2 regions of the Lysinibacillus sp. FSL P4-0201 genome follow, and region 1 is predicted to be linked to the other one. Evidence: predicted binding sites of a transcription regulator. Region 1 holds the regulator's gene; the other holds the start of a gene.
The links. The regulator LexA, encoded in region 1, represses DNA repair genes until DNA is damaged. The targets are predictions, from matches to a motif close to CGAACATATGTTCG.
Positions count from the first base shown of each region.

Region 2: a site for LexA is predicted at 3,671-3,684, ahead of ruvA (Holliday junction branch migration protein RuvA). Genes of this name have one in related genera too.

Region 1 covers NZ_CP151995.1:1,291,356-1,298,286, forward strand. Annotated here, with positions in the region: gene MKY76_RS06135 (prepilin-type N-terminal cleavage/methylation domain-containing protein) at 1-121, shown strand, start outside; gene pilM (pilus assembly protein PilM) at 234-1,208, shown strand; gene MKY76_RS06145 (hypothetical protein) at 1,208-1,801, shown strand; gene MKY76_RS06150 (hypothetical protein) at 1,798-2,490, shown strand; gene MKY76_RS06155 (A24 family peptidase) at 2,555-3,307, shown strand; gene MKY76_RS06160 (gamma-glutamyl-gamma-aminobutyrate hydrolase family protein) at 3,341-4,063, shown strand; gene lexA (transcriptional repressor LexA) at 4,172-4,789, opposite strand; gene MKY76_RS06170 (LysM peptidoglycan-binding domain-containing protein) at 4,956-5,270, shown strand; gene MKY76_RS06175 (recombinase family protein) at 5,267-5,932, shown strand; gene def (peptide deformylase) at 5,962-6,537, opposite strand; gene MKY76_RS06185 (helix-turn-helix transcriptional regulator) at 6,530-6,721, opposite strand.
Region 2 covers NZ_CP151995.1:3,225,421-3,232,351, forward strand. Annotated here, with positions in the region: gene tgt (tRNA guanosine(34) transglycosylase Tgt) at 1-869, opposite strand, end outside; gene queA (tRNA preQ1(34) S-adenosylmethionine ribosyltransferase-isomerase QueA) at 927-1,967, opposite strand; gene ruvB (Holliday junction branch migration DNA helicase RuvB) at 1,985-2,989, opposite strand; gene ruvA (Holliday junction branch migration protein RuvA) at 3,008-3,628, opposite strand; gene MKY76_RS16220 (phosphotransferase) at 3,740-4,618, opposite strand; gene MKY76_RS16225 (LysM domain-containing protein) at 4,608-5,654, opposite strand; gene MKY76_RS16230 (transcription repressor NadR) at 5,796-6,329, shown strand; gene MKY76_RS16235 (thiol-disulfide oxidoreductase DCC family protein) at 6,462-6,854, opposite strand; gene pheA (prephenate dehydratase) at 6,878-6,931, opposite strand, start outside.

The DNA of each region.
Region 1 (6,931 bases):
TAGATTCTCAGAAATTAAAACTCCTGGCCTTAAAGTAGATAAAACAGTTAATGAAACCAAACTAAATGAATTATTAACAAAAGCAGGGGGAGATGTGAATCAAGAAGAAAAAGAAGAGTAATCAGTCCTCCCAACCCACTCAGAAGCGCAAGAAAATTTGCGTTTCTGGCTGGGAAATGGATGACTAATTGAAAAAATCATTTATACTGAGTAGGATAAGGAGGTCTTTTCACATGTTTAAGAGAAAAAGAAAGTCGCATGTTTCGATTGAACTGAAGGATTATGTGCTGCGTGCGATTGTGGCGAAAGGACCAGAGCCTAATCAGTGGCAGGGCTATGAATTCCCTTTAGCAGCTGGAATCGTTGAAAATGGGACTATTATCGACGAGGTAGCTCTTTTTGAGGTGATTAAAGAGCAAGTAATGAAATGGACAGGGAAAAAACAGGCTGTTCGCATGTTTGTCCCTGATACGACGGTTCTATTAAAAAACTTTGAGCACCCTAAAGATGTAAAGCCTCAAGAATTAAGAGGATATGCTGAAATGGAATTGGGACATTCTATTCATTTACCATTTCAAGACCCTTTAATTGATGTGTATGATGCAGATGCCGAGGATGGCAAGGCTATCTTATTTGCTGCGCCTTCTGAAGAGATTACGAAACTGGTAGGGATGCTGTTAGATGTTTCATTAGAACCCGAAGCTGCCGATATTCGTGCGCTTTGTAATATACGCTTATTAGAGCACATGTCCTTATTAATGCCTAATAAAACATATTTAATTGCAGAATGGTCGATTAATGAACTCTCCATCAGTATTTTTTCCAATGGCCAAGTGGAGTTTTTGCGCTATCAAACCATTGAAGTAGATATGACGCAATGGGTGGGGAAGAAAGAGAATGAGTTTAGCTATCAATTTATTTATAATGGCGAATCAGAGAATTATCAAATGGTCGTAATGGATCAGGTTTTAGAGATTGATCGGATGATGAATTTCTTTAAGTTTTCTTTACATAAAGGTGAAAAAACAGTGGATGAAATTATCATGCTTGGCGATAACCCACTATTGAAATCAATTGGGAACTTACTCGCTTCTAATTTAGAACCACCACTAAGGGTTGTCGATGGGAAAAAAATTGAGAAATCGTTTCCTCGCTTTAAGCGAGAATTTTCAACGTTGCTTGGCTTAGCTTTGAAGGAGGTTCGTTAATGGTTCCAGATATAAACCTCTTACCACAACTTGAAAAAAGAACAACCTCTCCCAAGCTTTTTTATAGCTTGGTGATTGTCATTGTGGGACTTATTGTAGCTTATTTACTTTTTTTATTTTTTACATCCAAAAGTGAATTGTCACGATTGACTGCAGAGGAACAGGCATTAACAACACAGCTTGATCAATTGCAACAAGAGCTAGACGCACGACAAAATGTCGATCAGGGTTCGTTGGAAGAGTCAGTAACTTTTATTCAAAGCGTTTCTTATCCTGTAACACCGTTAATTGATGAAACAAAAACTTTATTACCAACTCATTCCTATTTACGTAGCTATGTTTTCGGAGAGAACTCGGTGAATATTGAAGTGGATTTTGAAACGATGACAGATATATCGAAATATGTGGAGCGACTTTTAATGAGTAGCTATTTTACAGATGCTCAAATTAACACTGTCTCAAACTTTGAAATAGAGCTAGGTGAACAAAGGGTGTTAACACCCCAACAAAAATTTAAAGAAGTACCGCGATATTCAGTGTCCATTACAGCGACAATCGATTTTATGTATTTAGCTGGAGGACGACGCTCATGAATAAATTAACGAGTAGTAAAAATTCATCTATGATCTTGTTACTGGCGCTGATAGCTGCTATTTTATTTGCGCTGTATTATTATTTGCTTTCACCAAAATTGGATGAAGTGAATGAGAAAGAGAGTAATGTATTGCAGGTGCAGCAAGAATTAGCTAGTGTCAAAGAACAACTAGCACAATTAGACAAAGAGCAGGGACAACCTACTATCAATATATTAGCCTTAAGACAAAAGCTACCTGCAACAAGAGCCGTTGAAAAGATTATTCTTGATTTAGCTGAGATTGAAGAGGTGACAGGAACTCGTATACTGTCTTTAACTGTTCAAGGTGAGGACGGCACTGTGACACCTTCAGATGTATCGAATGATCTTAATATGTTGGAGCAGGCTGAAGCAGAGGTCAATGGTGATCAGGAGAACAAGGAGACTACTACACCGATTGCATCTCTTTCGAAGGACTCTTTACCAACTAATTTAAAGCTTGTTACTTTTATATTAGAGGTGGGTGCGCTTGATTTTAATTCTCTTGAAAGCTTTTTACAGGAGGTTGAACAATTAGAGCGTGTCATGAAAACCGATAAGATTGAATTTAAATTGCCTGGAGAGCAGGCACAGCTTGAGAAAGATGCAGATCTTACGTTAAAGGCAACAGTGCAAGTGACAACGTTCTATTACGAAGAACAACAATAACTTTATTGATAGGCGCACCATACTGCATTTGTATGGGCGCCTATTGGTTTAGGAGGACATAAAATTGGAAATGGCTTATACGATCTTTATTTTTTTATTTGGACTTGTCTTTGGCTCTTTTTATAATGTAGTTGGCTTACGTGTACCACAGAAGGAGTCGATTGTACATCCTCCTTCACATTGTCCAAAATGTCAGAGACGACTGACGGCGCTTGATTTAGTACCAGTTTTGTCTTATGTATTGTTAGGAGGAAAATGTCGTGGTTGTGGCAATAAAATTTCTTGGGTTTACCCAGTCATAGAATTAATGACAGGTGTATTATTTGCCTTTGCTTATGGGCAGTTAGGCTGGGGCATAGAATTGATAGTAGCACTCTTTTTTATCTCCTTATTAGTTATTATCGTTGTATCAGATTTAGCCTATATGCTAATTCCAGATAAGGTGTTAGTATTCTTTTTACCTTTGCTAGCTATTGGACGAGTGCTGTCACCATTAACACCGTGGTGGGACTCTCTTGTGGGTGCTGTGGTTGGTTTTGGCATATTATATATCATTGCTGTGCTATCAAACGGTGGCATGGGTGGAGGCGATATTAAATTATTCTTTTTAATTGGTCTCGTTCTGGGTACGATTGATACACTGTTAACGTTATTTTTAGCTGCAGTTATTGGTATGATTGTCGGGATTACCATGTTATCGAAAAACAAACAGGGGAGAAAAACACCCATTCCGTTTGGGCCATCTATTGCATTGGCCGCAGTTATTGTTTATTTCTATGGCGATGTATTAATTAATTGGTATCTAGGCTTTTGGTAATTGTGCAATTTTCAAGAATTTGGAGGGAAGCAAGTGAAACCGATTATTGGTATTACAGCCTTTGTTGAGGATGATTTATCCTCTCGATTAAATGCTGCTTACAGTAAAAGCATCATTGAAGCAGGTGGAATTCCACTGATTATTCCAATTGGAGTAGAAGAAGAGGCAGCCCAGATTTTAGCCCTTACAGACGGTTTATTATTATCTGGTGGTCATGATGTGCACCCATTTCTATTCGGGGCTGAGCCTTCATTAAAGCTTGGAAAAATTCATCCAGCGCGAGATACGATTGAGTTAGCATTGATTGAAGCCGCATTCCAACGTAAGATGCCTATTTTCGGGATCTGTCGAGGAATTCAAATACTAAATGTTGCATTAGGTGGTACCTTATATCAGGATATTGATAGTGATCACTTTAGTACCAAGTTACTCCAACATATGCAGCAATCAGGTCGAGCTGTAGCTACCCATTGTGTACAGGTTATTGCTGACAATCTATTAGCGACTATCGTTGAACAAGAGAAAATAGCAGTGAATTCATTTCATCATCAAGCGGTGAATGTTTTAGCAGAAAAATTAAAAGTAGCGGCAAAATCTAACGACGGTATTATCGAAGCGGTAGTTCATGAGGAGATGCCATTTTGCTTAGCTGTTCAGTGGCATCCTGAGGAACTAGCCATAGCAGGAGATGAGAGTGCTCAAAAGCTATTTTCAGCCTTTATTGAAGCGAGCTTAAAATTTAAGAAGGAAGCTTAGAAGAGGCATTGTACAAAGAATCCAATCGTATGTGGATTCTTTTTTTTGCGTAAAAAAGAGGATACATGCTCTTAGAAGGAACATAATCCTCAAAATCTGCTTTAATCGTTAATGTACACGTCTGTAAAGACCTACAACCTGTCCTAAAATAGAAACTTGATCGACTATAATTGGTTCCATAGAAGAATTTTCAGGCTGTAAACGGAAATGGTTTTTCTCTTTAAAGAAACGTTTTACAGTTGCTTCATCCTCAGCTGTCATAGCTACAACAATATCCCCATTATTAGCTGTTGCCTTTTGTTTTACAATGACTAAATCTCCATCTAAAATCCCAGCTTCAATCATTGATTCCCCCATGATTTCTAGCATGAACAATTGATCTTCACTTGTGCCATACGTATCGGGTAATGGGAAGTATTCTTCAATATTTTCAATTGCTGTAATTGGAGAACCAGCTGTAACCTTCCCGACAAGTGGGACATGGATCACCTGTTGTTTTTGAATGGATTCTTCAGGCTCTAAAATTTCAATTGCGCGTGGCTTTGTTGGATCTCGACGAATAAAGCCTTTTTGTTCTAATCGAGCTAAATGTCCATGAACAGTTGAACTGGAAGCAAGTCCAACTGCTTCACCAATTTCACGTACTGATGGTGGATATCCTTTAGCTCGTACCTCTTCCTTAATGAAAGCTAAAATGTCCTCTTGTCTTTTCGAAACTTTTTTCATGAGTGCTCACCTCTTTTTTCTATAATCATTCTTCTTATTTGATAGTATAACAGAATGCGAACATGTATGCAAACATAGGTTCGAAAAGTGTTTGACAAAAACGTTTGTTCGCTTTATTATGGGAACATACATTCCGAACAAACATTCTTAAAAAGGGGTAATGATTATGACATGGTTTAAGAAAAACACACATATCTCAATTTTAATAGGAGCTTGTTTATTATTTGCAGCATACCTTTACATTACTGATCCAGGAAAAGTTAGTTACGCAGAAATTCAAATCGAACATGGGGATAGCTTGTGGTCGTTAGCCGAGCAATATCGTGGTAAAATGAGTACTGATGATTGGATAAAGCTTGTAAAAACTGAAAATGAACTAGCAGATATTAAAATTGTAGCGGGAAAATCTCTAGTTATTCCTGTAGTGAGTGATCAAGCCAGTCCCATCAATACTATCGAAATTGCGAGAAATGAACAATGATAAATAATCAACTATCGGCTGTTGTCTATTGTCGCGTAAGTACTGAAAAAGAAACACAAAGCTCCTCATTAGAGCGCCAGCAGGAAGAGTTGCTACGCTATGCTAAAGAGCAAGGCTATGCGGTGAAGGGCGTGTTTAAAGATCAACATAGTGGCTATGATGTAGAACGTGAAGGCTTGCTAGAAATGCTTGATTTTATAAAAGATAAGAACATTAATGCTCTTTTTGTCCAAGATGAAACTCGTTTAGGACGAGGCAATGCAAGGATGGCTGTATTACATTTATTACAAAAGTCAGCAACTGATGTTTTTTCTATGCGTGATGCAGGCCCAGTCCAATTAAATGAAATGGATACGATGCTGCTTGAAATTTTAGCGATTGTAGAGGAATATCAGCGTAGAATCCATAATGCTAAAATTCGACGAGGTATGCGACGTGCTGTAGAAAACGGTTATCGTCCAGAAAATAATTTATCGAATCGAGGTAATCCGCAGGGGCAGGAGCGAAAAGATCTACCTGTAGAGGAAATTGTGAAACTACGCAAACGTGGATTTACCTTTGAAGAAATTTCTATAACGCTTAGAGGGTTAGGCTTTGAGGTAAGTAAGGCGACAGTACATCGTCGTTTCCAAGAGCACCAAGAAAGATTAGCAGGAAAATAATATTCCTGCTAATTTTTTTTTGTAAAAAACTACTGAAGGGAAGAAAAGCTTTCAATGATAACATGATTTGGCAGTTGGAAAGGGTGCTCTTTATTTATTCGGTCATAAAACATGATGCCATTTAAATGATCGATTTCATGCTGTACAACGATGGCCCCGTAGCCCTGTAACTGTACAATAATTTCATGTCCATCGATGTCGTAAGCTTTGACTTTAATTCTCTCATATCTCGGTACAAAACCAGGGACAGGTCGATTTACAGATAGACAGCCTTCTCCTTCCGGTAGATAAATCATATTAAGGGAATGACTCATTATTTTAGGGTTAATCAGCATCATTTCTTGGTCATCAAAGAGTACAGCAAACATTCGTTTATCTACGCCAATTTGATTAGCAGAGAGTCCACTTCCAGGGCGAAGCTTATATTTTTTTGCTAGCGTTGGATTTTGGCTATTTTTCAGATATTGTAGCATGGCTAGGAGGGTATTTCGGTCCTCATTGGTCACGGGTATCGACACTTCTTGAGTTTCTTTTCTTAAAATTGCTGAGTGTTCTTTCACGAAGTCCTTCATTGTAATCATATAATTTGGGTGAAATTTAGTCATAGATAAACACCTCATCAATACGGCTATTGAGAACCTTAGCAATCTTAAAAGCTAATTCTAGGGTCGGATCATATTTATCATTTTCAATATTATTAATCGTCTGTCTCACAACTCCACACTCTTTTGCAAGAGCAGCTTGTGTTATGCCTAATTTTTTTCTTAAAATTTTGATGATGTTCTTCAGAAAGATCCCTCCATTTTGTCCAAAGTATTAGACATATATCGTAAGATAAGAATTAAAAAATGTCCAACTAATTGAACATTTTTTGGTGTGAAAAACAAAACAGTCAATTGAAGGGGAGAAATTGATTTCCGGTGCAGGCTGCTTGCTTTCCTGTGGCACGCTGACGGAACGGAAATCACCCCACAGCCTTGTTAAAAGTTCTCATTCTAC
Region 2 (6,931 bases), 1.9 Mb from region 1:
AGACGTCCTTCTGATGTCATCAGTGTTCCATTACGTGCAATACGTGTTGGCAGTACACAGTCAAACATATCGATCCCACGAATTGCCCCATCAATTAAAGAATCTGGTGAGCCAACACCCATTAAATAACGAGGTTTATTTTCAGGCATCATTGGCGTAGTAAATTCTAAAACGCGGTTCATCACATCTTTTGGTTCTCCAACGGATAATCCACCAATTGCATAGCCTGGGAAATCTAGTTCTACTAACGCTTCTGCTGAGCGGCGGCGTAAATCTTCGTACTCTCCACCTTGAATAATGCCAAATAAACCTTGCTCCTCTGGACGCTGATGTGCTTCCTTACAGCGTTTTGCCCAACGAGTTGTTCGATCAACTGATTTCAGCATATAGTCATGTGTCGCAGGATATGGTGGACATTCATCAAAGGCCATCATAATATCAGAGCCTAAATCATTTTGAATTTCCATTGCCTTTTCCGGGCTCAAAAATAATTTATCTCCATTGAGGTGATTACGGAAATGAACTCCTTCCTCCTCAATTTTCCGGAATTGACTAAGTGAAAATACTTGGAAACCACCTGAATCCGTTAAAATTGGACGATCCCAGTTCATAAATTTATGAAGTCCGCCTGCTTCTTTGACAATATCATTACCTGGACGAAGCCATAAATGGTACGTATTGGACAGAATAATACCGGCATTCATCTCTTTTAATTCTTCTGGTGACATGGTCTTCACCGTTGCTTGTGTGCCAACAGGCATAAATGCTGGTGTTTCAAAGGAGCCGTGTGGTGTATGGACGATGCCAAGACGTGCTCCTGTTTGTTTACATGTATGAAGTAGTTCATATCGAATTGCTGGTTGTGTCATAAAATAAATAATCCTTTCTTATCTGAAGTAAAAACAGTACTCCGATTTTATCCACTATTATTTTTTGGGACGTATAAACATTGCATCACCAAAACTAAAGAAGCGATATCTTTCTTCTACAGCTTGCTGATAAGCACTTAAAATGGTCTCACGAGTAGCTAGCGTACTAACAAGCATGACTAGTGTTGATTTTGGTAAATGGAAGTTTGTGATTAACCCATCCACCACCGTAAAATTGTAGCCTGGATAGATGAAAATAGACGTCCAACCTTGTTCTGCTCGCACTTCTCCCTCATATTTAGAACCAATTGTCTCTAATGTACGAGTAGAGGTTGTCCCAACAGCTATTACCTTGCCACCGTTACGCTTTACGCGATTAATTGTATCTGCTGCTTGTTCTGTAACACTATAGAATTCTGCATGCATTTCATGGTTCTCAATCGAGTCTACACTAACGGGACGGAAAGTGCCAAGACCGACATGTAGCGTAATAAAGACAACCTCTACGCCTTTAGCCTTCACTTGAGCTAATAGCTCCTCTGTAAAATGCAGCCCAGCTGTAGGCGCTGCAGCAGAACCACGCTCTTTGGCATAAACGGTTTGATAACGATCCTTATCCTCTAGTTTTTCACGAATATAGGGAGGTAATGGCATTTCACCAAGTTGCTCTAATATTTCATAAAAAATACCATTATACTGAAATTCAAATGTACGTCCGCCATGTTCAAGCTCACCTGTACATGTAGCTGTTAATAAACCGTCACCAAATGTGATGACTGTTCCTACTTTTACACGCTTTGCTGGTTTTACAAGTGTTTCCCACTCATCTGTACCAGCCATTTGCTTCAGTAGCAATACTTCTATATGTGCACCTGTTTCTTCTTTTACACCCATTAAACGAGCAGGTAAAACTCTTGTATCATTTAGTACAAGACAGTCTCCAGCATGTAGCTCGTCTAATACATGGGCAAAATGGTGGTGCTCCACTTTATTTGAGCCCGGTGTCACGACCATTAATCGACTTGCTGTACGATCCACTAATGGTGTTTGGGCAATAAGCTCCTCTGGTAATTCAAAATCAAAATCTTCTACACGCATGAAAATAACTTCCTTCTTTATGTTTGTTGGGGATACTCATATCCAAAATGTTCGTAGGCTAAATGTGTGGCTACTCTTCCTCTCGGGGTACGTTGAATAAGGCCAATTTGCATCAAATAAGGCTCGTATACATCTTCTATCGTAACCCGTTCCTCACCAATTGATGCAGCAAGAGTATCTAAGCCTACTGGGCCTCCTCGGAATCGCTCAATCATATTGGTTACAAGTTTATGGTCAATATGATCAAGCCCTCTAGGATCTACTTGTAACAGCTCTAATGCTTGCTGTGCAAGACCCTCCGTTATCATACCATCTCCAAGCACTTGTGCATAATCTCGCACTCGTTTCAATAAACGATTGGCAATTCGAGGTGTTCCACGTGAGCGTCTCGCCATTTCCATTGCTGCTACTTGCTCTATTTCTACCTCAAATAAATGTGCACTTCTCACAACAATTTCAGCAAGCGATCGGTCATCATAATATTCTAGGCGCAGCAACACACCAAAGCGATCTCTTAGAGGAGCTGATAAAGCACCCGCTCTTGTTGTTGCACCTACAAGGGTAAAGGGAGGTAAATCAAGTCGTACAGAACGTGCTTCAGGACCTTTTCCTACCACAATATCTAAGCAGAAGTCTTCCATTGCTGGATATAATACTTCTTCAATAGCACGGGGCAGTCGATGAATTTCATCAATAAATAAAACGTCCCCAGGCTCTAGTGAACTTAAAATAGCTGCCAAATCTCCTGGACGCTCAATCGCAGGGCCACTTGTCATGCGTACGTTAACATTCATCTCATTTGCGATAACAGCCGCTAAGGTCGTTTTACCAAGTCCTGGAGGTCCATATAACAACACATGATCTAAACTTTCTTGGCGAAGCTTTGCCGCTTCAATGAATATTTGTAAGTTTTCCTTTACTTTATGTTGCCCAATATACTGTGCTAATTTTTGAGGACGTAAAGATAACTCAAACTGCTCATCATAGCTCCCTGCTTCACTTGCCATCATACGTTCAGACATGCACCTTTCCTCCTTTCCTTATTTTAATTTTAGCAGTAGTTGCAATGCTTGTTTCATAAAGGCATCTGTTGTTTCAAGTTTATCGTTATCCTCTAGCTGTGGTTTAATTTTTTCTAGCTCTTTTTCAGAATAGCCAAGAGCCATTAAGGCAAGTAGGGCTTCTTCTAATTCATGTTTATAGGCATGCACACCAAACAAAGGTAATTCATCTTCTGCACTAGGTAATTCAAGTGTATCTAATAATGAACCAAGTTTGCCCTTCAAGTCGAGGATCATTTGACGTGCTGTTTTTTTACCAACTCCAGGGAACTTCACTAAAAACGCTTCGTCCTCCCGCTCAATTGCGCTAATAACCTGTTGTGGATTACCTGTAGCTAAAATCGCTAAAGCGCCCTTTGGTCCTATTCCTGACACTAAAATAAGCTTACGGAATAACTCACGCTGATCTAGGTTAGGGAAGCCATATAAAACTTGCGCATCCTCTCGCACATGCAAATGAACATATATCTGTTGCTCAAGGGCAGATGTTCGAAAAGCAAATGGATTGGGCGTATTAAGTTGCCACCCAATCCCCTGTTGTTCTAACACAATAAATTCAGGTGTAATACGAGTAATTTGTCCTTTTAAATAATCATACATCTATAATCCCTCACAATCATCGTCTTCGATTATAGCATATAGCGAACGAATGCTCGACAAAAAGTAGCGTCTAAACTCCGTTCGCAGACAAAAATGACCGCCAATTGACGGTCATTTCTTGACAAATCTATCAATATCGTACCACAGTTTTGGCCAGTAGGTGAGGGCTCGTTTTGTAAATGGTACTAAATAATCTAAAAATACTAGCTGTTGCTCTAGTGGTAAATCTATAGCAAACAGCCATTCTCGTAATAACTCATTCGGGTATTTCAAGCGATGAAGCTTTCTTTTATCCAGTCGTTTCAGCTCAGGTAACTCTGCAAAAATCTTTCCAAGATCATAATCTACAGCAGGTAACACACGATGTAACCATAAAATATACTCGTCATCCGCTTCACCAAGGTGCGCTAAATCAAAATCAATTAAACGTAATTGTCCATCGGAGCACCATAAAAAATTATGATGAACTACATCCCCATGCAATAGCGTAATCTCTTTTTCAGGTGCATCTTCCAATGCAATCAATTGTAATGACTTATCACTATAATGCAATATTTGATCAATTTCTTCTTTCGTTAAAAATGTTCGAAACTCATTTCTTCTACTTTTAAAACGCATATGACGCATTTGCCATTTTAAAAGCTGTGAGTAGGTATGCAAACCTGGCACGCGCTGCCAAGCAATCTTTTTATGTGTGTCATGTAAAGCGATTAGTAGTCTAAGAGATTCCTTACGATCTTTTTTATGTGCAAAGTTAGCACCGTGGCTTCCTTCTTGCCACATTTGCACAATTAACTGCTCATCATCGCTCTGAACTAATGGTAGGATCAAAGAAGGTTCCATACGTCCTAATTGGCGATGAATGGTTCTTACCTTCTCCGCAATTTCCACTTGCTTTGCACGTTTGACAAAATAATTTTTCGATCGATATTTATATTTCCAAATATTTGGCTTTACTTCTTCTACAATATACGCTTTTTCACCATCGATAAGGCGTCATCCCGCCTGGGAAATAATGCGGAGACATCCAAGGACCTGCTGCTGATGGGCATGGTGGTGGACAATGTGTCGGACATGGTGGTGGCGGGCAATGACAAGGGTCCATTTGCCAATTTGGCATCATCATTGGTTGTGTGCCACAGCCACAAGATTGACCCATGTTCATATCAGGCATCATCATTGGTTGTGTGCCACAACCACAGGATTGCCCCATATTCATATCGGGCATCATATCCATTTGTGGCTTTTGGTGATCTTGCGTATGGAAGAATGGTGATGTGGACTCTAAAAAGTCTTCCATTCCACCTACTTTATGATCTGGCATGTCATAGGACATTGGCTGCTGTGGCATCGTATAATGCTCAACCTGCGGCTGCATTGGCATCGGCCACCACATCTGATGATAGATTGGCTGATGGCAACTTGAACAATGTGGTACGGCAGGCATTTGTGGCATGATATGCATTGGTGGATGTGGTGCTGGTTGTGGCATTGGCTTTGGCTTTGGTTTAGCTACAGGCGGTGGTGGCGGTGTAGGTGCTGGCGGTGGTGGTGGCTGTATTTGTACAGGTGGTGTTGTAACATTTTGCTCCATTTGTGGCATCACCAATTGCTGGTGCCAATTCATTTCCACAGGCTGCGGTACCCACATCGGCTGTTGTGGCATCTGCATTGGCATTGGCATCGGTATTGGTATCGGTATCATTTGTGGTTCTGGCATTGGCATAGGAGCTGGTGGTGGCGGTACAATTGGCGGTGGTGGTGGCATTGGTCGCTGTACCTCTTTTTTAGGACTTTCCTTTGGTGTCTCCTTATGCACTTGTGTTTCCTTTTTCGGCATTTCTTTATGTGAATCTCTATGCGGCTCTTTGTTTATTTTTTCAGGCAATATAATTTCCATGCCTGGAACAATATAATCTGGGTTGGCAAGATGGACATTGAGCCGCTTCAAATCTTCAAACGAAATGCCGTACTCTTTCGCAATCTTCCACAATGTATCTCCCTTTTGAACAATATGAATACGCAATTTTTTCCTCCCTTCCTCTCTACGTATCATATGTTCAATGTTTCATTTGGATACAAAAATTTCAGCAAGTTAGAAAAGCTTCATGGTACACTAATTCATAAGGAACGCTGATTCCTTTATTACGAGCAGGGGTGATCTCTTATGAAAAAAATGTTAGGCGAAGAACGCCGACTGCAACTATTAGCGCAATTAAAAAAAAATAAAGCACCTATAACTGGGACAGACTTAGCAAAGTTCGCCAATGTTTCTAGACAAGTAATCGTCAATGATATGACTTTATTAAAGGCAAGAAATGAGCCTATTATTGCCACAAGCCAAGGTTATCTTTATATGCATCAAGAACAAATACAGCAAACCGTTGAACGAACATTCCCTTGCTTGCATACATCAGAGCAGACGGAAGATGAATTAATGACGATTGTAGACTGTGGCGGAACCGTCAAAAATGTCATTGTCGAACATCCAATATATGGTGAACTGACAGCCTCTATCATGGTATCCAACCGCCATGAGGTGAAACAATTTATCGAACGTGTGAATGCCACACAGGCCAACTATTTATCTGCTCTCACTGGCGGCATCCATCTACATGTCATCACAGCACCCTCTGTTGAAGTTTTAACATTAATTGAGCGAGCTTTACAAAAAAAGGGCTACTTAGTGTCAGATCAATGAATAGTAAAAGCACCGTCTGAAAAATTGATTTCAAACGGTGCTTTCTGTTTTTTAATGCTGGTATTGTCTCGTTAAGCGCGGGCTTCCGTCCGCAGCTATTGTATTGTTCCCTTAAAGGCGAGTATTTCCCTATCAGGAAAGAAATCTTTGACGTTGAGCAGGCGTAGGCAATAAGCATTCACTTTTTTTTCCAAACAAACGATAGCGTTGCTTTGCAAATAATCGATATAATGCATTGCGAATAAATGGTGGTACAAGAATGAAGGCGTAGAAACAAGGCCACAATCCATCAAATTTACGGCAAATGTTTAACGCAGCGGTAGATTCAACAGACACTTTCCCTTGTTCAATAAGAATTACACTATCTATATTCTTTGGTATATGATATTGAGTGAGAAGCGATTGACCAGCCTCGCTTTGCAGCGATGCAAATTGAAAATAGCCAGCTTGATCATGTTTGATGATAAATTGAACAGTGCTATCACAAAAATTACAGACACCATCGAATAAAATAATCCCACCCATCTCTTTCCTCCTCCTTCACATTACTATGCTTCGTCTGATGTTACATAAGTAAAATAGGTACCCAGAGACTTTACTTT